3 regions of the Rahnella perminowiae genome follow, and region 2 is predicted to be linked to each of the others. Evidence: predicted binding sites of a transcription regulator. Region 2 holds the regulator's gene; each other region holds the start of a gene.
The links. The regulator PurR, encoded in region 2, represses purine synthesis genes. The targets are predictions, from matches to a motif close to CANGCAAACGTTTGCNTG.

Region 1 (7,093 bases), on a different contig from region 2:
TTCTTCTAGCTTGATGGCTTTGCGGTGGAAACGTACCAGTGTGGCCAGCAGCGTTTGCTGTTCCTGGTTGAACCCCGGCAAGTTAGTATTTTGCAAAATATACGAGGAATGACGGTGCATGCCGGTGTGGTTAATACTCAGACCGACCTCATGCAACATGGCGCTGAATTTCAACAGTGATTCCAGCTGCGGCTGCACCAGCTTGGTATTTTGCGCCAGCCATTGTGCATACAATTGCTCGGTCGTATCCAGCACGCGGCGAGCCTGTTCCCGGTCAATGTTATAATGCTCAGCCAGGCTTTTCGCGGTACGGGTACGGATATCCTGATGACGGAAGCGGCCTTCCATTTCATACAGCACTCCTTCACGCAGCGCACCGTCCGAAAGACGCAGCTCTTTGACCGCCAGCGCATCAAACACGCCGCGCAGAATGGCCAGACCCGGTACAAAAACCGATTGCCTGTCTTCCGATAAACCCGGTAAATCCAGTGCGCTGAAATGCTTGAAGTTCAGTACTGCTTCGGTCAGCATTTCCAGCCGTTCAGGGGTAATTAAGCCGTCTTTCTCGCCCATGGCGACCAGGACTTCATGTGCTGCTTTAATACTGCCGGATGCACCCAAAGCATACTGCCAGCCTTGCAGCCTGTATTGCCACGCCAGAGTTTCCAGCTTTTGCGCGGCGGCAAGCTGCGCACGTTTGAAATTACTGCGACTGATTTCGCCATTGGGGAAAAACATCTGCGCAAAACTGACGCAGCCCATACGGCGGCTTTCGGCCAGCAATGGCTCGAAATCCTCTCCGATGACCAGTTCTGTTGAACCGCCACCGATATCGACTACCAGCTTGCGGCCTTTTTCAGGCTGGGTATGTTCAACACCCATAAAAATAAGTCGTGCCTCCTCCTGCCCGGAAATAATTTCAATCGGGTAGGGGATGACTTCTTTGGCGCGCTTGAGAAACTCCTCGGCATTCACTGCCTGACGCAGCGTATGCGTGCCGACGATAGTGACGTTATTTTCCGCAAACCCCTGCAGGCGTTCGGCGAATAAAGCCAGGCAATCCAGCCCGCGTTGAATGGCTTCTTCACTGAGCACATTTTTAGCGTCGAGGCCATCGGCCAGATGAACGCGTTGTTTCAGGCGTCCGAGGACCTGTAGCGCGCCGTTGACGACGCGGGCAATGACCATATGGAAACTGTTCGACCCGAGATCGATGGCCGCAATTTCCTGTGGTTTAGCATTCAGTGGGCTGCTTTTAAGGGGCATAATGGTATAACGCTCCAGGGGTTCAGGCTTGCTGACTTTGTTGTTCCAGCTCTTTGAGATATTCATAAATCGCCAGTTGCGCACGAACTTTGCGGCGATTTCCGCGTGGAACATACCGGTTGCTCAGTTCTTTATCAATCACTCTGGCTTTTACTGTGTCACTAAACAGCAGTTCAAGGATATCCAGAACGCGCTGTTTCAGACGCGGATCGAGCAGGGCAACGGCCACTTCAATACGGTAATCAATATTACGTGTCATCCAGTCGGCAGAAGACAGGAAGACTTTCGTCTCGCCGCCGTTTTCAAAGACATACACGCGATCGTGTTCCAGATAACGGTCAATGATACTGGTGACCTGAATATTTTCACTAAAACCAGGCAAATTCGGTACCAGTGAGCACATGCCGCGGATCAGCAGACGGATTTTCACCCCGACGTTTGACGCCACGTAGAGACGGTCAATCAGCCCTTTATCCACCAGGTTGTTGATTTTTAAAGTAATGCCGCCGGTACCTCCTGCCTGCACGTTGGCAATTTCACGGTCAATCAAACGGTAAAGCATGTCGCGTGAGTTTTGCGGTGACACCATCAGATGCTCGAACGACACCGGGCGGTACGGGTTTTCAATAAAGTTGAAGACACGTCGGACTTCGTTGGTGATCCTCGCATCGGCGGTGAGCAGTGAATAGTCGGTATAAAGCCGCGCTGTTTTCTCGTTAAAATTACCGGTCCCGATATGAGCATAGCGGACAATTTCATCGCCTTCCCGGCGGGAAATAAGAAAGAGTTTTGCGTGAATTTTCAGACCCGGCGCAGAGAAAATAACGTGCACACCGGCTTCCGTCAGGCGTTTCGCCCAGTGAATATTCGCTTCTTCATCAAAGCGCGCCTGCAGTTCGACGACCACCGTGACTTTCTTACCGTTGTGGGCAGCGTGAATCATCGATTCGATGATGCGGGAATCTTTCGCCACGCGGTAGATATTGATTTTTATCGACAGCACGTTCGGATCGAAAGATGCCTGACGCAACAGTTCCAGTACATGCTCAAATGTGTGGTACGGATAATACAGCAGTACGTCTTGTTCACGGATCGCCGCAAAGCCGTTGCGGAATTTGTCGAACCACAAATGGCGCAGACGGGGGAGCGGACGGTTCACCAGATTGGCTTTGCCAACATTCGGGAAGCCAATGAAATCTTTGAAATTGTGGTAACGGCCACCGGCGATTACCGAATCATAATTGGAGATACCGAGTTTACCGCGCAGCAGCTCCACCATTTCATCCGGCATATCGCGCTGGTAAACGAAACGTACCGGTTCGGCGGTCAGACGCTGTTTCAGACTCGATGACATCAGCTCCAGCAGGCTCGATTCCATTTCCGTGACCAGATCATATTCAGCATCGCGGGTCATTTTCATTGAGTACGCATTCAGCGCATCGTAATCGAAGAAGCCTTTAAAAATATCATCCAGACAATAACGCAGAATGTTATCCAGCAGAATCATTGGCTTACGGCGGCGCGGTGCTTCCGGTGGCAAGTTAACGAAACGCGGCACTTTATCGGACGGAATTTCGAGCAGCGCGTAGTGGATCTCTTCGCCGCGGATAATTTCAACCGCCAGATAGGTGTAATCGTCTTTAAGGAATTGCACCAGGTTGGTGTCGTGATTAATCAGAATCGGTGTGATGTACTGGCGCAGATGATGTTTGAAATACTGGCGCAGCCAGGCTTGCTGGTTTTCGGAAACCTGACGTTCGTTAATAAGGAAAATCTGATTACGCGCCATTTCCAGAAGCAAGTCGTTGTAAAGGCTGTCGAACTCCTGATCAATGCGCAGCACCTTGGCCTGGATTTTTTTCAGTAAATGGCGGGACGCGCCCAGAAAACCTTGTTCTTCGCTGATGAGGATCCGTCTTTTTAAATCGGCGAAACGAACTTTATAAAATTCATCCAGGTTATTGGAATAGATCCCTAAAAAACGCATCCGTTCGATCAGGGGATTGCTTTTGTCAGCCGCTTCTTGCAACACGCGCTCATTGAAGGACAGCCAGCTTAGTTCTTTCTCGATATAAAGCTTTTCCTGACCCATTTTCACTCCGTTCATTTAGCTTGCAACCTGGCCCATACAGGCAAATTTGCCTGAAAACACCGCAATATAGCTCAACATATTCTTCGTGTTGCCCGCTTTTTAAGCGGCCAGCGCAGCAGGAAGCCATCTGTGAGAGGGGCCTAGTGTCTACTATCAATATTGCGAAAGATTGACAGGAAAGTCCAACATAACAAAGGATGATTTCAGAAGAGTTTATAGCAGGGGAATTATTGCGAGAAAAAGGAGGACAAAGCCTTACATGTGAAGGAGTTCGTCTACCCTGACCGATACGCTTCATACTTCAGATCGCAGGTGCGTTGGCTCCGTTTGCTGACCCGCACCACTGACTTAAATCAGTGATGCGGGATTCACCCACTTGCCGCCTTCCTGCGAACCGAATTATTTTGGGTATAAATATTGAATAATATTTACCGCGCTAAATTAAATCGCGCTGGCACCCACCAGAGATTCAGGTTTGACCTGAGCAGGCTTGGTTTTGTATTTCGCCAGGAACTGAGGCTGGAAAATACACATGCGGATGGCGCTGCGATATTCGCCGTTCACAAAAAATTCCTGTTTCAGTTCCCCTTCAAGCTCGAACCCTAATTTGCTGTAAATATGGATCGCCTTTTTGTTTTCTTTATCCACAATTAAATACAGTTTGTAGAGGTTCAACACGGAGAAGGCATAATCCATCGCCAGACGGACGGCATCACCGGCAAAGCCTTTGCCCTGATGCTGCGGGTCAATAATGATCTGAAACTCCGCGCGGCGGTGAATATGATTAATTTCCACCAATTCGACCAGGCCGACCGGTCCGCTTTCGAATTCGATAATAAAGCGGCGCTCGCTTTGGTCATGGATATGCTTGTTATACAAATCGGTCAGTTCGACGAAGGCCTCGTAAGGTTCTTCAAACCAGTAACGCATGATGCTGGCGTTATTATCAAGACGATGAACAAACGACAGGTCGTCCTTTTCCAGTGGACGTAATCTGACGCTGTTATGGCTAAACATGGGGTGTTCCTCAACTATACAAGCCGTTTTATGAGGGTAACCTTCGTAAATATAAAATCTGAAACAACCGTGGTTCAGATGAAGGTCGGCGCACAAACGACGTTTAAACGTGCACCGGGACGGGCATTATATCGGGCGAAATGTAAACAAATGTCAAATAACGGAAAATAAAAAACCGGCACGTGGCCGGTTTATAGTGAAATCGTGATGCAATGACAGATTAATCTTCCGCGTATCCACGTTCAGAAAGTGGATGGTTATCCAGCAGTGCCTGGCCGTTTTGCAGCGACAAACGTCCCTCAACAAACCAACTGACCACCAGCGGATAAATGCTGTGTTCCTGCGTTTGCACGCGGGCGATCAGATCTTCTTCGGTATCCTCAGTAAACACCGGTACCTTAGCCTGTAAAATTACCGGACCCCCGTCGAGTTCTTCAGTCACGAAATGCACGGACGTACCGTGTTCCGCATCCTGATTTTCAATGGCCTGACGGTGTGTATGCAGACCCGGATATTTTGGCAGCAGGGAAGGGTGAATGTTGATCATGCGACCGGCAAAGCGCCGGACGAATTCAGCGGTCAGAATACGCATATAACCGGCAAGTACCACCAGATCAGGCTGGTAACTTTGGATAGCATCGGCAAGCGCAACGTCAAACGCCGTACGGTCTTCATAGGCTTTAACATCCAGCGCATGCGCGGGAATATTGGCTGAACGGGCTCTTTCAAGCCCGTATGCCGCTGCTTTATTGCTGAAGACCGCACAAAGCGTTGCATTGATTCGTCCCTGCTGGCAGGCATCGATCAGGGCCTGTAAATTGCTTCCCTCGCCCGATACCAGAACCACAATCCTTTTCATTTTCCTACCCGTCATCAGTCAGTTGTTTTACTGGTTTTATTCAATAATCACGCGTTCAGCGGCATCAGAGGCTTTAATGTAGCCAATTTTCCACGCTTTTTCGCCGTTATCGTTCAGTAATGCAATCGCCTGATCGGCCAGTTCTGCAGGAAGTGCCACCAGCATGCCGACACCACAGTTAAAGGTGCGGTACATTTCATGACGGCTGACGTTACCGGCGGTTTGCAACCAGGTAAAGACATCCGGCCACTGCCAGCTTGATTCATCGATAATCACCTGCGTGTTGTCCGGCAATACGCGGGGGATATTTTCCCAGAAGCCGCCACCGGTCAGATGGACGATGCCGTGAACATCCACGTTTTCGATCAGGTTCAGGATCGATTTCACGTAAATTTTGGTCGGTGCGAGCAAATGATCAGCCAGCGGTTTGCCTGCCAGATCGGTGGTTTCCGGGTCGGTCTTGCTGACTTCCAGAATTTTGCGCACCAGAGAATAACCGTTAGAATGCGGGCCACTGGCGGCCAGACCAATCAGCACATCCCCGTCAGCCACTTTGCTGCCGTCGATGATTTCTGATTTTTCCACCACGCCCACGCAGAAGCCTGCCACGTCGTAATCTTCGCCGTGATACATGCCCGGCATTTCAGCGGTTTCACCGCCAACTAACGCACAGCCAGACTGTTTACAGCCTTCTGCGATACCCGTGATCACGCTGGCAGCCGTATCGACGTCCAGTTTGCCGGTAGCGTAATAATCGAGGAAGAACAGGGGTTCGGCGCCCTGAACGATCAAATCGTTGACGCACATCGCGACCAGGTCGATACCGATAGTATCGTGGCGTTTCAAATCCATCGCCAGACGCAGCTTGGTGCCAACGCCGTCGGTACCCGATACCAGCACGGGTTCACGATATTTTTGCGGCAGCGCGCAGAGGGCACCAAAACCGCCCAGTCCACCCATGACTTCAGGGCGGCGAGTCTGTTTTACTACACCTTTAATGCGGTCTACCAATGCGTTACCGGCATCGATATCTACGCCTGCGTCTTTATAGCTGAGAGAGGTTTTGTCGGTCACTGCGAAGTCCCCACGGCGGTTTGGGTTGGTGGTTGAAGAATAAAGCGGGGCAATTCTAACAGTGCAAGCAAACGTTTGCGAGCGCCTTATTCGATGAGGGATTTTAGGCTGTCTATACTCTAACCGGGTTAGTGATGATCCAGATCAGGCTATTTGGTATGGCGTTCAAAAAAAATGGCGTTATAATCTCGCGATTTTTTTTTGCAGCTCAACCACCTTAGGAGAATAAATAATGAAGATCGTCGAGGTGAAACACCCGCTGGTGAAACACAAGCTGGGCCTGATGCGTGAAAATGACATCAGCACGAAACGTTTTCGCGAACTGGCTTCTGAGGTGGGGAGTCTGCTGACGTATGAAGCGACTGCCGATTTAGAAACTGAAAAAGTGACGATCGAAGGCTGGAATGGCCCGGTCGAAATTGATCAAATCAAAGGCAAGAAAATTACCGTAGTGCCTATCCTGCGCGCCGGTCTGGGCATGATGGAAGGCGTACTGGAGCACGTTCCAAGCGCGCGTATCAGCGTAGTCGGCGTATACCGTGATGAAGAAACCCTGAAACCTGTGCCGTATTTCCAGAAGCTGGTTTCTAACATTGAAGAACGTCTGGCTCTGGTGGTTGATCCGATGCTGGCGACCGGGGGGTCTATGATTGCGACCATCGACCTGCTGAAAAAAGCTGGCTGCCAGAGTATTAAAGTCCTGGTGCTGGTTGCCGCACCGGAAGGGATCGCCGCTCTGGAAGCTGCGCACCCGGACGTTGAGCTGTACACCGCCTCGGTGGATC
Region 2 (7,093 bases):
GCAATTTGCTGAACAGAGGGCAGACAGCCGTTGGGAAAGATGTATTTATCAATCCACGGGTCGACATTAAGGTCTGTTTTGTTAGAACCAATGGTGTGCAGCAGGAAAATACCGTCAGGTTTAATATTGCGTTTGGCGACATTAAAATAGGTCTGATAATTTTTCGGACCCACATGTTCAAACATCCCGACAGAAACAATACGGTCAAACTGATCATTCAGGTCACGGTAATCCTGCAGCAGGATAGTGACATCCAGCCCTTCACAGCGTTTTTGAGCCAGTTTTTGTTGTTCAGCAGAAATCGTGACACCTACAACGCTTACGCCATAATTTTTGGCGGCGTACTCAGATAACCCACCCCAACCGCAACCGATATCCAGCAGGCGCTGTCCCGGTTTTAATTGCAGCTTGTCGCAGATCATTTTGAGTTTTGCTTCCTGCGCTTCTTCAAGCGTAGTGGCTTCTTTCCAGTAGCCGCAGGAATATTGCATGTAGGGGTCGAGCATCAGCGTAAATAAATCGTTGCCCAGATCATAATGCTCTTTGCCGACAATCCACGCCCGTTTGCGCGATTGCAAATTAGTCAGGCGTGCTGCGGCGACACGTAAAGTATCTTTGAAATGGTGGGGCAGTTTATTTTCCAAACCGGCACGGATAACACGCTGGAAAAAGATATCCAGACGGTCGCATTCCCACCAACCGTCCATGTAACTTTCACCGAGGCCCAGAGAACCTTCCTGTAAAACACGCTTAAAGAAGTCAGTGTTTTTTACTTTAAGGTCGAAAGGACGATTACCGTTTACCTGAATATCTGCCATCGCCAGCATCTCACTGGCGATCCGATACCATTGATTGTCCTGAATGCTTTGGTCTTCTATACACGATGAACTCATAGCTTCTCCATCACTTTCTCTTCTGACTTATTAACCTGCCGGGAAAAGCAAAGGCTATTTTTGCAGGTCTTTATGAGAACAGACGACTAGCGTCTCGCCCGATATTCGACACCAACAGAGGAAATTAAGAAGAACGCCTGCGCGCCGGAAGACGGGCAGGAAAATCATCCGTGAAAAGTATTCAAAAAATAAGTGTGACACCGTCCGCGCGTCTGGCTTAAGTATGTAATAAAAGTTTTGTAAAAATGCTATTTTATTTAGTTTTGTTGAGTATAGGCTCGCTGGCAGGCATTCTCAATAGTAAATCGTAATCAATGAAAATGCCCGCTAAGTGACTGTTACATTAGGGTATTATCACTGTTGATTTGCATGCAGAGTCTGAGTTTCCTGCTCCGGTGGCTGCTCATCGTCTCGCACATTTTTATGCTGTAAAGAGAGCCAGCGGCCCAAAACTACCAACAATAGTGTAGACAGCATGATCGTGACTGTCGCCATGAGCGGGTGCACAATAAATGCGGAAACCAGCATGCTGGCAAGAAAGCAAAGCCCAAGCTGCAAGGTATTCTGCAACGCTGCCGCCTTACCTGTATTAGCAGGAAATGGCATTAATGCATTTGCGACAACAATTGGATAGGTTGCACCATTCACCAAAGCCATCAGACAGAAAGGGATCAGCAAACTTGTCAGCCCGGCATTTGTGAACATAGCCACACAGAACAAGGCCACCATACTGATGCCGTAACCAGTCAGTAACCATGGCAGAATTTTATTGCCGTCCAGCCTGTTGATCAGAACACGGCAACCAAAACCACCGAGCAGGAAAGCGATAGTCTGCGGAACATAGCTCAGCCCGATGGCACCGGGTGAATAGCCCATATCGCTCAGGATAAACGGTGAGCCCGTCAGCCACGCAAAGAAACCCGCTGAACAGGCGGCATAAATCATGACATTCCCGCTGTAAACAGGCGATTTCAATAAAGTCGTAAAGCCGGTTTTATCTGCCTTTGCGTCTTTTGCCGGTTTGTTTTCACGCAGAGTCAGCGTCGTCAGCACTAAAGCGATGGCAACGACGGTCAGCAGGGCAAAAATAGCTTCCCAGTCAAAATGATTGAGCACCCAGGCACCCAGCAACGGTGCAAGAGCCGGAGAAAGCGCCACTAACGGCATAATGCTGGCAAAAGTTTTTTTTGCCACATCGGCAGAAAAACGGTCAACAACGATAGCCTGCCAGGTGACTGCGGCAGCACACACGCCTATGGCCTGTAAGAAACGCAGAGCCAGAAGAGCGCGTACATTCTCAACCCAGATAACACCCAGACAGCCGAACGCAAAAAGTATCAGACCAAGAAGCAATACCGGTTTACGGCCGATTCTGTCCGACAGTGGCCCCCACAGCAACTGACCAACAGCAAATCCACCGAGAAAAATGCTCAGACTTGCGCTGATCATCCCGGGGCTGGTCATCAGACTGGTTTGCATGGCACTGAACGCAGGCAGATACATATCGGTGGCTAAAAAGCCCAGCATGCTCAGACCCGCAAGATAGAGCATAAATCCAAAGGAGGGTTTCATTATTGTCTCGTTAATTTATTTATTGCAGATGATGTGACGCAGATTTCATACCGGGGGCGGAGTTTAACGCTTTGATAACAGGCTTGTGAAACGTTAATATTTGCACTCTGCTATCAAAAAAATTGAAGGCTGGATTATGTGGTCAGAATACGCTCTCGAAGTGGTTGATGCTGTCGCAAGAACCGGCAGTTTTAGTGCAGCTGCGCAGGACTTACACCGTGTGCCTTCTGCCATCAGTTACACCGTCCGCCAGCTTGAACAATGGCTGGCCGTGCCGTTGTTTGAGCGTCGACATCGTGACGTAGTGCTGACGCCAGCGGGAAAGGTTTTTGTCGATGAAGCACGGGTTATGACAAAAAAAATGATAGCCACCCGCCGGCAGTGTCAGCAGGTGGCGAACGGCTGGCGCGGCGAATTACGTGTGGCGGTCGACCGGATTGTCAAACCCGCACGGACACGGCGTCTGGTGCTCGATTTTTATCGCCATTTTGCGGATACCGAACTCATTATTCACTCGGAAGTGTTTAACGGTGTCTGGGATGCGTTGGTCGACGGGCGTGCAGACGTGGCGATCGGCGCTACGCGCGCGATACCGGTTGGCGGGCGCTTCAGTTTTCGTGATATGGGATTTATGGACTGGCATTGTGTCGTCAGCCCGCAACATCCGCTGGCGCAGCTATCCGGTGCGCTGAACGATGATCAACTGCGACCTTATCCGGCATTGTGCCTGGAAGATACTTCCCGGACATTGCCGAAGCGTGATACCTGGACGCTCGATAACCAGCGGCGTCTGGTCGTGCCGGACTGGACCTGTGCGCTGGAATGCCTGACTGAAGGATTGTGCGTGGGTATGATGCCGGTTCACCAGGTCATGCCGTGGATTGAACAGGGAAAATTACAGGTGCTGGCACTGGAGAATATATTCCCTGACAGCCCGTGCTGCCTGACGTGGGATCAAAGCAATCCTTCACCTTCACTGAGCTGGCTGTTGGAATACATGGGCGATACAGACACCATGAATCAGGAATGGCTGCGCGATTAGAAAAAACGCCTGCACAGGCAGGCGTTTGTGATTTGTTAACGACGGTAATCACGGTACGGGCCGTCGGCGACTGAACGGCGCTCGACCAGTTTCGGATGCACTTCGATGGTCTGGGACTCTTCACGCTTACTGACAATTCTGTCCAGTAACATCGTAAAGGCCATTTCACCCAGACGTTCTTTCGGCTGATGCACGGTTGTCAGCGCCGGGGAGAAGTAACGGGCGTTACGCACATTGTCGTACCCGATCACGGAAATATCCTGAGGAACGCGAAGGCCGAGTTCGTCTGCGGCACAAATTGCACCCATTGCCATCACATCGCCGCCGCAAAACACGGCAGTCGGACGATGCTTTTGCATCAGAATCTTATGCATTGCCTGGTAGCCAGACTCTGGTTCGAAATCACCCTGAACTACCCATTCGTCACGAAGAGGAATATTGGCTTCAGTCAGTGCTTTCACAAAACCCTGGAAGCGGCCGCCGCCGGTATTACGCGCCAGTTGCCCGGGGATCACGCCAATATCACGATGACCGCGTTCAATCAGATAACGACCGGCCATGTAACCACCTTCGAAAGCGTTATCGATAATGCTGTCGGTAAAGTTCTTGCGTGCTTCACCCCAGTCCATGACCACCATGGGAATCGAGCGGTACTCTTCGAGCATATTGAGCAATTCATCAGGGTATTCCGCGCACATCACCAGCAAGCCGTCGACGCGTTTTTGCGCCAGCATTTGCAGGTAGGCCTGTTGTTTCTCCAGGTTATTATGCGAGTTACACAAAATCAGCGTATAGCCTTTGGAGAAGCAGCTGTTTTCCACGGCTTCAATCACTTCGGCAAAATAGGGCGCTTCGCTTGAGGTGGCCAGCAGGCCGATGGTTTTAGTGTTATTGACCTTCAGACTGCGGGCTACAGCACTCGGAGAGTAATGTAACTCTTTGATTGCAAGGAGAACCGCTTCTTTGGTTTCTTCGGCGACGAAACGTGTTTTATTGATGACGTGCGACACGGTTGTAGTGGAAACGCCAGCGCGCTTTGCGACATCTTTAATCGTTGCCATGTAAACAATGACTCCTGAACTCACGTGCTTCAGCACGTTAGCATTATGTTAATCGTTTGCCTGCGAGGATTTAACTGCTGGCTTCTCAAAGGGCAGTGAAATCATTGGGTGGATTCTTCAGAATGAGGCGCGAAATGCTCTCGGGTGAAATCGACCGGCACACAGACGTGTTAACCGACAATTTTCTCTTATAATGCAGGAAAGTGGAAGCAAAATTCTCAGGAACGCATTGTCATTCAACACAAGATTTTAAAGGTTAATTATGAGAAAATGCGTTGGCACACAATGAGTGTGGTATTAAGAAATGCCACAATTTGATCCGAAAGGGGGTTTGATGGACAGCAACCTGAAATTATCGTTGATCACCACGGTATGCGCTTTGCTTATGATTATCGCTTTCAGCTTCACTGCAATAATGAACTGATTCAATAAGTGATCCGCCATAAAAAAGGGCGACGCCTGTCACAGGCGTCGCCCTTTTCAATGTTACGCAGTGACCGTTACCGCCGATGTTCTTCCCTGCAGAAACGCTTCGTTAAATGCTATTCAATGGCTGATTAGCGAACCTTCAGACTTAACGAATTGTTTATTATCGGATCGTTTTAGGGGTCATTACCCGACGTGCGCCTACATAGTGGTCTTGCCAGTAATCATCGCCAAGAGAAGTAATTTTAATGTCTTCGCCCGTTCTTGGAGACTGAATAAACTTGCCGTTGCCAACGTAAACCCCAACATGGTCTGCCGCGCCGCGGTTATTGATTCTGAAGAACACCAGATCACCGCTTTCAAGTTCGCCGCGTTTGACCGGAGCGGCATCGCGCAGGTGATACATTTCATTTGCTGTACGTGGCATTTTTATACGGATCAAATCTTTGTAGGCATAATAAACTAAGCCGCTGCAATCAAAACCGGTATTCGGCGAGGTTCCGCCCCAGCGATACGGTTTTCCTACCTGGTGCATCAGTTTGGTCATGGCCGTTTGCTGAGCATGCTGATAGCGTTTTTTATGTGTTGCACTTAGCGTAATCGGTTTGCTGTCTTCTTCGAATTTCTTACCTTTACGGTGCCGGCCATAGGCTTCTTTTTTACCGGCCTTTTCCGTGCTGTTTTTCGCGAGGGTACGGGTTTTGCTATGTCTCTCTGTTTTGCTCTCGGCCCGCGTGGTCTTGAGTGTCTTTTCTTTTTTACTTTCGGCCCGCGTTTTGGCGCTTCTCTCCGTCGTGGTCTTTCGTTTAACCAGTTCGGTGCTTTTCACTTTCTTCTTCGAATTCTTATCCTGAGTTTTTTGTTCTGTGACGGGCGCGGTTTTCGTTTTTTTACTGTTTTTCGCAGCAACCGTTTTTCGCTTTCGTCGTTCTTCCGGCGCAGCCTGATTAACATGACTTTTACGCTGATCGGCAGAGACACGAGTCTGTGGCGACGCATGTGCCATATTTAAAAACAGCTGGGTAAAGAGCAGCACAAAAAGCGTGAACAGTAAGCGCATAGCTTCGTTACCATGAGTGGTAGGTTAAACATCAGGGATGTCAGAGTATTGCCTAAAAGAACCCGACAAAAAAGCACGAATTGCCTCGATTCTAGATCATATTGTGAGAAAAAGTTAATAGCTTTTTTTATGTCGAAATAACCGCCATTTTTAGTCAAAAAAATGACCGTTTTTCATGATGTTAATATTTGAGTTAATCAGTGGAATTCTGCAAATTAGATCGGATTGATGAACGCCGGAAATGTTATTCCCGATGAATGTTTAAATATGTGAGCCTGAGCGCACCCGCTAAAAATGGTTAAATAAATTGTCAGCACTGAGAAAGACCCCACAAAAAATGGCGTTTTTATCTGATGGCTGCCGTCGTTACAATAGAAGGTATTGTGATTGTACACCGTCTCTTTGTGCTGCGCGTGAAGAGCAATGATCGTGACAGCCTGTACCGGCTTGAGGAAGCAAGAAATGACTACTCCAACTATTGAAAAGATTCAGAAGCAAGTTTCTGAAAACCCGATTCTGCTGTACATGAAAGGTTCGCCAAAACTGCCAAGCTGCGGTTTCTCTGCTCAGGCTGTTCAGGCGCTTTCTGCCTGTGGCGAACGTTTTGCTTACGTGGATATCCTGCAGAACCCGGACATCCGTGCTGAGATGCCAAAGTTTGCTAACTGGCCAACGTTCCCACAATTGTGGGTGGACGGCGAACTGGTTGGCGGCTGCGACATCGTGGTTGAGATGTTCCAGCGCGGCGAGCTGCAGCAGTTGATCAAAGAAACTGCTGAGAAATACAAATCTTCTGAAGAGTAATACTACGGAAGATCACCGGCTTTTCGACCGGAAAATATGAAGAGCGACATGATGTCGCTCTTTTTTGTTTTCAGTCCGCCGGAAAGTCGTCATTACTGATTTTCTTCAGACGCCGTTTCGTCTTCGGCTTGTTCGTCTGAAAGCACCAGAGGCCAGCCGCCAAGGCGTTTCCATCGGTTTACCAGTTCGCAGAACAACTCGGCCGTGCGCTCGGTATCATACAACGCAGAATGTG
Region 3 (7,093 bases), on a different contig from region 2:
AGCCGGTCACGTTAGTAGACAGCACTTTGTTGATGCGTTCAGCGGAGAGATTTTCAAGGGTGGTCTGCCGGAATAAAATCCCGGCGTTGTTCACCAGCGCGGTGATTGGGCCGAGTTCGGCACTCAGCTGTTTGAACATCGCCACAACCTGCGCTTCATCGGCGATATCAGCTTTGAGTGCAATAGCTTTGCCACCGGCCTGCTGGATTTCATCGATGACGGAGTGCGCTGCGGTGTCGTTATTGACGTAATTCACACCGACGGCGTAACCCTGCTGTGCCAGCAGAAGAGCCGTTGCCCGGCCAATGCCACGGCTGGCACCGGTGACGAGAGCGATTTTCATGAGTGACTCCATTGGGGAAATGAAGAAAGTGTAGGAGAAACTGAAAGAAAGGGGAGTTTAGCTTAGCTCCTCCCCTTCGCAGGGGAGGAGCCGATCGAGTTTTTAACGCCTCCCCCTTCTCAGCGAGGAGCGGAACGGAGTCTTACTCGTAATCTGACATCGGGACACACGAACAGAACAGGTTTCTGTCGCCGTAGACATCATCCAGACGCTTCACGGTTGGCCAGTACTTGTTATCATAACCGGCCGGGAATACCGCAACTTCACGGCTGTACGGGTGGTTCCAGTCACTGACCAGCTCATTCTGCACGTGCGGTGCATTCACCAGCGGGTTGTCTTCCAGCGGCCATTCACCTTTCGCCACATGGTCGATTTCACTGCGAATTGCCAGCAGTGCATCAATAAAGCGATCCAGTTCCACTTTGCTTTCTGATTCTGTTGGTTCAACCATCAGCGTACCGGCAACCGGGAAGGACATGGTCGGGGCATGGAATCCGTAGTCGATCAGACGTTTGGCGATATCCATTTCACTGATACCGGTGGTTTCTTTCAGCGGACGGATATCCAGAATGCATTCGTGTGCCACACGACCGTCACGGCCGGTATACAGCACCGGATACGCCTCTTTCAGACGGGTCGCGATGTAGTTGGCGTTCAGGATAGCGACCTGACTGGCTTGTTTCAGGCCTTCCGCGCCCATCATGCGGATGTACATCCAGCTGATAGGCAGGATGGAAGCACTGCCGAACGGAGCCGCAGACACCGCACCGTTTTGCGTCAGCACACCGTCAATCTGCACTACGCTGTGACCCGGAACGAATGGCGCCAGATGCGCTTTCACACCAATCGGGCCCATGCCAGGACCGCCGCCGCCGTGCGGAATACAGAAGGTTTTATGCAGGTTGAGGTGCGAGACATCCGCGCCAATATAACCCGGCGTAGTGATGCCAACCTGTGCGTTCATGTTCGCACCGTCAAGGTAAACCTGACCGCCGTACTGGTGAACAATCTGGCAAACTTCGCGGATGGTTTCTTCGTAAACGCCGTGCGTTGACGGGTAAGTCACCATGATGCAAGACAGCTCATCGCCGGCTTTCGCCGCTTTCTCACGCAGATCGCTGAGATCGATGTTGCCCTGTTTATCGCAGGCAACCACCACTACGCTCATGCTCGCCATCTGTGCAGATGCCGGATTAGTGCCGTGCGCTGAACTTGGGATCAGACAGATGTGACGACTGCTTTCATTGCGGCTTTCGTGGTAGCGGCGAATCGCCAGCAGACCCGCGTATTCACCCTGCGCACCGGAGTTGGGTTGCATACATACCGCATCATAGCCGGTGAGCTGAACCAGCCACTGTGACAGCTGACCAATCATTTGCTGATAACCGGCAGCCTGTTCAGTCGGGCAGAACGGATGCAGTTCAGCGAATTCCGGCCAGGTGATAGGGATCATTTCTGCCGCCGCATTGAGTTTCATGGTGCAGGAACCCAGCGGGATCATCGCCTGATTCAGCGCCAGATCCTTTTTCTCCAGACGGTGCATATAACGCATCATCTCGGTTTCGCTGTGGTACTGGTTGAATACCGGATGCGTCAGGATCGGATCCGCACGCAGCATGGCGGCAGGAATGGCGTTGCTGTCAGTCGATGCCGCTTTATCCAGCTTGTCGATATCCAGACCGTTGTCGTCCCCCAGCAGGGCAGCAAACAGAATCTGAACATCTTCGCGGGAGGTCGCTTCGTCGAGCGTGATACCCACCGCGCCGTGGATATCAGTACGCAGGTTCAGGCCGAAGCTCAGCGCGCGTTCCAGCACCGCTGCTTTATCTTTGACTTCAACGGTCAGCGTATCGAACCAGGTGTTATGACGCAGCGTCAGGCCGCCCTGTTTCAGGCCTGCGGCCAAAATATCGGTCAGACGGTGAATGCGTGACGCAATGCGTTTCAGGCCTTCAGGACCGTGGAATACCGCATACAGGCTGGCAATGTTCGCCAGTAAAACCTGCGAGGTACAAATGTTAGAGTTAGCTTTTTCGCGACGGATATGTTGCTCGCGGGTCTGCATCGCCATACGCAGTGCGGTTTTGCCCGCAGCATCACGGGAAACCCCGATGATACGGCCCGGCATGGAGCGTTTGAATTCATCTACACAGGCGAAGAAGGCCGCGTGCGGGCCGCCGTAACCCATCGGCACACCAAAGCGTTGCGCCGAACCGAAGACCACGTCCGCGCCCTGCCTGCCCGGTGCAGCCAGCAGCACCAGCGCCATAATATCAGCCGCTACGGTGGTGATAATTTTGCGGGATTTCAGTTCGCCCAGCAGCGCGGTGTAATCATGCACTTCGCCGGTGGTGCCCACCTGCTGTAACAGCACGCCAAATACACCTTCCAGCTCAAGCACTTTTTCGGCTTTGTCGACAATAATGTCAAAACCGAATGTTTCCGCACGGGTACGTACGACATCCAGCGTTTGCGGATGCACATCGTCAGCCACGAAGAAGCGGTTAGCGTCTTTCAGTTTGCTGGCGCGTTTTGCCAGCGCCATCGCTTCGGCGGCGGCAGTCGCTTCATCGAGCAAGGAAGCAGAAGCCAGATCCAGACCGGTCAGATCTAACGTCAGTTGCTGGAAATTCAGCAAAGCCTCAAGACGCCCCTGGGACACTTCCGGCTGATACGGCGTATAAGCGGTATACCAGCCCGGGTTCTCCAGCATGTTGCGCAGGATAACCGGCGGCGTCAGCACCGCGCTGTAACCCATACCGATGTAGGATTTATAACGTTGGTTCTGGCTGGCAATAGCTTTCAGCTCAGCCAGCGCCTGATGTTCAGTCACGGCATCGCCGACAGCCGGCGGGCCGGGTAACTGGATATCGACCGGAACGATCTGCTGGATCAGCGCATTTAAGGAATCCGCACCGACCGTTTCCAGCATCTGTTGCTGCTGCTGAGAAGACGGACCGATATGGCGGCCGATAAAAGCTTCGCTGTGTTCAAGTTGGCTGAGAGTCTGAGTCATTTGCTACGCATTCCTGAAATCTGCTGGAGGTGTCTTGGGATACTGACAAAAGCTACGGGTCTGGATTTGCCCCGCAAGCGGGTTACGGGGCGGGTAAAACAGTGTTTAATCAGTCTTCAATGGATGCTGAATAGGCTTGTGCATCAAGCAGGTTAGCCAGTTCGCTTTCATCTGATGCTTTAATCTGGAACAGGAAACCGGTGTCATATGGCTCGCTGTTGACCAGCTCCGGAGAACCTTCCAGTTCAGCGTTTACCGCAATGATTTCGCCGCTGATCGGAGAGTAAATGTCGGAAGCCGCTTTGACGGATTCCGCCACGGCGCAGTCTTCACCGGCGGCAACTTCACGGCCCACTTCCGGCAGATCAACAAATACCATGTCGCCCAGTAATTCCTGTGCGTGTTCGGTGATACCTACGGTGTAAACGCCGTTACCTTCTGAACGAATCCACTCGTGGGAAGACGCGTATTTCAAATCTGCTGGAACATTGCTCATTATACTTTCTCCAAAAAAGTGCTTAATTCAGCGTTAACTGGATAATTTTATGTCGGATTTTTACTGCGCCAGCGGTTTGCCGTTACGGACAAAACCTGGCTTCGTGACTTTCACCGGCATTTCGCGGTTACGGATTTGCACAATCGCGTGCCCGCCAATGCCCGCCGGAACGCGTGCCAGCGCAATACTGTAGCCCAGCGTCGGAGAGAATGAGCCGCTGGTGATCACGCCTTCCAGCGTGTTGCCCGCGCTGTCGGTGAATCGCACCGGCAGTTCGTTACGCAATACACCTTTCTCCGTCATCACCAGACCAACCAACTGTTCAGTGCCCTGCTCGCGCTGTCTTTCCAGTGCGTCACGGCCGATAAAATCACGGTCTTCCGGTACCCAGGCGATGGTCCAGCCCATGTTGGCGGCCAGCGGTGATACGCCTTCATCCATTTCCTGACCGTAGAGATTCATGCCCGCTTCCAGACGCAAGGTGTCACGCGCGCCCAGACCTGCTGGCTTCACGCCTGCGGCCAGCAGTTTTTGCCAGAAATCAGCAGCCTGCTCTTGCGGCAGCGCGATTTCATAACCCGCTTCGCCGGTGTAACCGGTGGTCGCGATAAACAGGTCGCCCGCCTGAACGCCGAAGAATGGCTTCATGCCCGCTACTGCTTGTTTTTGTTCAGCGGTAAACAGGGTTTCTGCTTTTTCTTTCGCATGAGGTCCCTGCACGGCAACCAGTGCCAGATCATCACGCACCGTCAGTTCGATACCGTACGGCTCTGCATGCTGCGAAATCCATGCCAGATCTTTCTCACGGGTCGCTGAGTTAACCACCAGACGGAAATAGTTTTCATTAAGGAAGTAAACGATCAGATCGTCAATGACGCCGCCGGAGGCATTGAGCATGCCGGTGTACAGCGCTTTACCCGGAACAGTCAGTTTGGCGACATCGTTCGCCAGAAGATAACGGAGGAATTCACGGGTACGGGCACCGTGGAGATCGACAATGGTCATGTGCGAGACGTCAAACATACCGGCATCCTGACGCACAATGTGGTGTTCATCCAGCTGGGAGCCGTAATGCAAAGGCATCATCCAGCCGTGGAAATCGACCATACGCGCGCCGCACGCAACATGTTGTTCATAAAGCTGAGTCTGCTTAACCATCTTATTCCTCATTTCATTAAGTGCATAAACAGCACACCGCGCAAACGATACCCTTTGCCTGAACTTACCACTGAATCTCCCTGCTAACCATAAGTTAAAATATGCAGAGCGGTGGGAATGTCAGTGATTTCACAGGGGCATTTTGCAGAGTTTTTGACTGGTAAACTGGGGTTTGTGGCGCAAAATCTACAAATAAACAGCAAAAGTGTCGATGTTATATAACGACAAGGCCGGATTTCTCACCATTTGCAGAATGAGAAATCCGGCCCCGGATTAGAAAATGTAATGGAAAATTTTAGCTGAAATTAGATTATTTCAATCGAAGCGATGGCTCCTGTAACCATTCAGGTAAATCATTGAGCCCCATTGCCTGTCGGACCAGCTTCGGTTTGACACCCGGCAGGGAATCCGCCAGCGTCAGGCCGATATCGCGCAGCAGTTTTTTGGCCGGATTGTCACCGGCAAACAGTTCGCGAAAGCCCTGCATTCCGGCAAGCATCAGCGCTGCGCTGTGTTTGCGGCGGCGCTCATAACGGCGCAGATACATATGCTGGCCAAAATCCTTGCCTTCTTTTTGCAGACGTTTGATTTCGCAGACCAGTTCAGCAGCATCCATAAAGCCTAAGTTGACACCCTGCCCGGCCAGCGGATGCACGGTGTGTGCCGCATCCCCGACCAGCGCCAGACGTTGTCCGGCGAAGCTGCGGGCATAACGTCCGGTCAGCGGGAAGGTCAGACGATCGCTTTCTACTGCACAAACACCAAGGCGCAGGTCAAAGGTGCTGGCGAGAATTTTGTTGAATGCTTCTGGCTCCAGCGCCCTCAGGCGCTGCGCTTCATCCGGAGATACTGACCAGACAATAGAAGACAAATGTGTATCCGCCAGCGGCAGAAATGCCAGAATGCCTTCACCGTGGAATACCTGCCGTGCCACAGACTGGTGCGGTTCTTCCGTGCGGATGGTCGCCACCAGTGCATGATGGCGGTAATCCCAAAAGGTCAGTGGAATATCGGCGTGCTGACGCAGCCATGACTGTGCACCATCCGCTCCCACGACTAAGCGCGCACTGAGCTGACGATCATCATTGAGGGTAATGAAGGCTTCATTTTCACCCCATGCCACATTTTTCAATGTGGCTGATGTGAGCAGTGTAATGTCAGAAGATTTTTCCGCATGCTGCCACAAGGCACGGTGGATCACCTGATTTTCGATGATGTGCCCCAGATGGCTGAAACCGTATTCTTCGCCACGGAATGCAATTTTACCGAAGCTGTCGCGATCCCAGACTTCCATCCCCTGATAAGCATTGGCACGCTGAGCGATGATGCTGTCCCAGACACCCATATATTTCAGCAGGCGTTCACTGGCAGCATTGATCGCCGAAACCCGTAAACCCGGCTGTTCCGGCAACGGCGTATCGAGATCCGGCTGCTGGTTTTCCAGTACAGCAACGCGCAAACCGCTGCCCTGTAATCCGCACGCCAGCGCCAGACCCACCATTCCGCCACCGGCGATAACCACATCAAAAGATTGCATAATTTTTCCTGTAAGGATTAACGGTCAACCCAGCCCAGCGTCCGGCGGGTAAACGCATCACGTAGCGGCGTAATGCCTTCCATCGCCAGTAAACCAAGATTACGTCCGACCATTAATGGCAGCCAGCGGTTGGCAAAGAGATGGATCAGGCCATCCGTGACGCCGATGGTCGCCTGCTGATCAGGCTGACGGCGCCGCTGATATTCACTCAGCACAGGGTAACTGCCGACATCGGTGCCTTGTACGGCAGCATGGGCCAGCGTTTCCGCCAGCGTGATGACATCACGCAGACCGAGGTTAAAACCCTGTCCCGCAATCGGATGCAGCGTTTGCGCCGCGTTGCCCACCAGCGCCAGACGGTGACTGATATGGCTGTTAGCTTTTTGTAATTGCAGCGGATAACTGAAACGTTTACCGGCCTGGTTTAAGGTGCCCAGACGCCAGCCGAACGCTTTTTGCAACGCACTGAGAAACTGCGCTTCGCTCCAGTTATCGATTTCTTCTTTCGCTTCTCGCGGATGACACCAGACCAGGGAACTGCGG

Region 1: a site for PurR is predicted at 6,373-6,390, ahead of purM (phosphoribosylformylglycinamidine cyclo-ligase). Genes of this name have one in related genera too.
Region 3: a site for PurR is predicted at 5,057-5,074, ahead of gcvT (glycine cleavage system aminomethyltransferase GcvT). Genes of this name have one in related genera too.

The regions. Positions count from the first base shown of each region.
Region 1 is NZ_JAFMOT010000162.1:37,757-44,849, reverse strand. Features, by position in the region: gene ppx (exopolyphosphatase) at 1-1,266, opposite strand, end outside; gene ppk1 (polyphosphate kinase 1) at 1,289-3,358, opposite strand; gene speG (spermidine N1-acetyltransferase) at 3,800-4,375, opposite strand; gene purN (phosphoribosylglycinamide formyltransferase) at 4,596-5,234, opposite strand; gene purM (phosphoribosylformylglycinamidine cyclo-ligase) at 5,271-6,308, opposite strand; gene upp (uracil phosphoribosyltransferase) at 6,541-7,093, shown strand, end outside.
Region 2 is NZ_JAFMOT010000188.1:251,695-258,787, reverse strand. Features, by position in the region: gene cfa (cyclopropane fatty acyl phospholipid synthase) at 1-893, opposite strand, end outside; gene punC (purine nucleoside transporter PunC) at 1,248-2,465, opposite strand; gene punR (DNA-binding transcriptional activator PunR) at 2,602-3,507, shown strand; gene purR (HTH-type transcriptional repressor PurR) at 3,543-4,568, opposite strand; gene cydH (cytochrome bd-I oxidase subunit CydH) at 4,873-4,992, shown strand; gene J1781_RS24730 (C40 family peptidase) at 5,158-6,054, opposite strand; gene J1781_RS26375 (hypothetical protein) at 6,408-6,536, shown strand; gene J1781_RS24725 (Grx4 family monothiol glutaredoxin) at 6,517-6,858, shown strand; gene rnt (ribonuclease T) at 6,951-7,093, opposite strand, start outside.
Region 3 is NZ_JAFMOT010000161.1:38,628-45,720, forward strand. Features, by position in the region: gene J1781_RS06025 (SDR family oxidoreductase) at 1-343, opposite strand, end outside; gene gcvP (aminomethyl-transferring glycine dehydrogenase) at 486-3,359, opposite strand; gene gcvH (glycine cleavage system protein GcvH) at 3,469-3,855, opposite strand; gene gcvT (glycine cleavage system aminomethyltransferase GcvT) at 3,916-5,013, opposite strand; gene ubiI (FAD-dependent 2-octaprenylphenol hydroxylase) at 5,324-6,550, opposite strand; gene ubiH (2-octaprenyl-6-methoxyphenyl hydroxylase) at 6,568-7,093, opposite strand, start outside.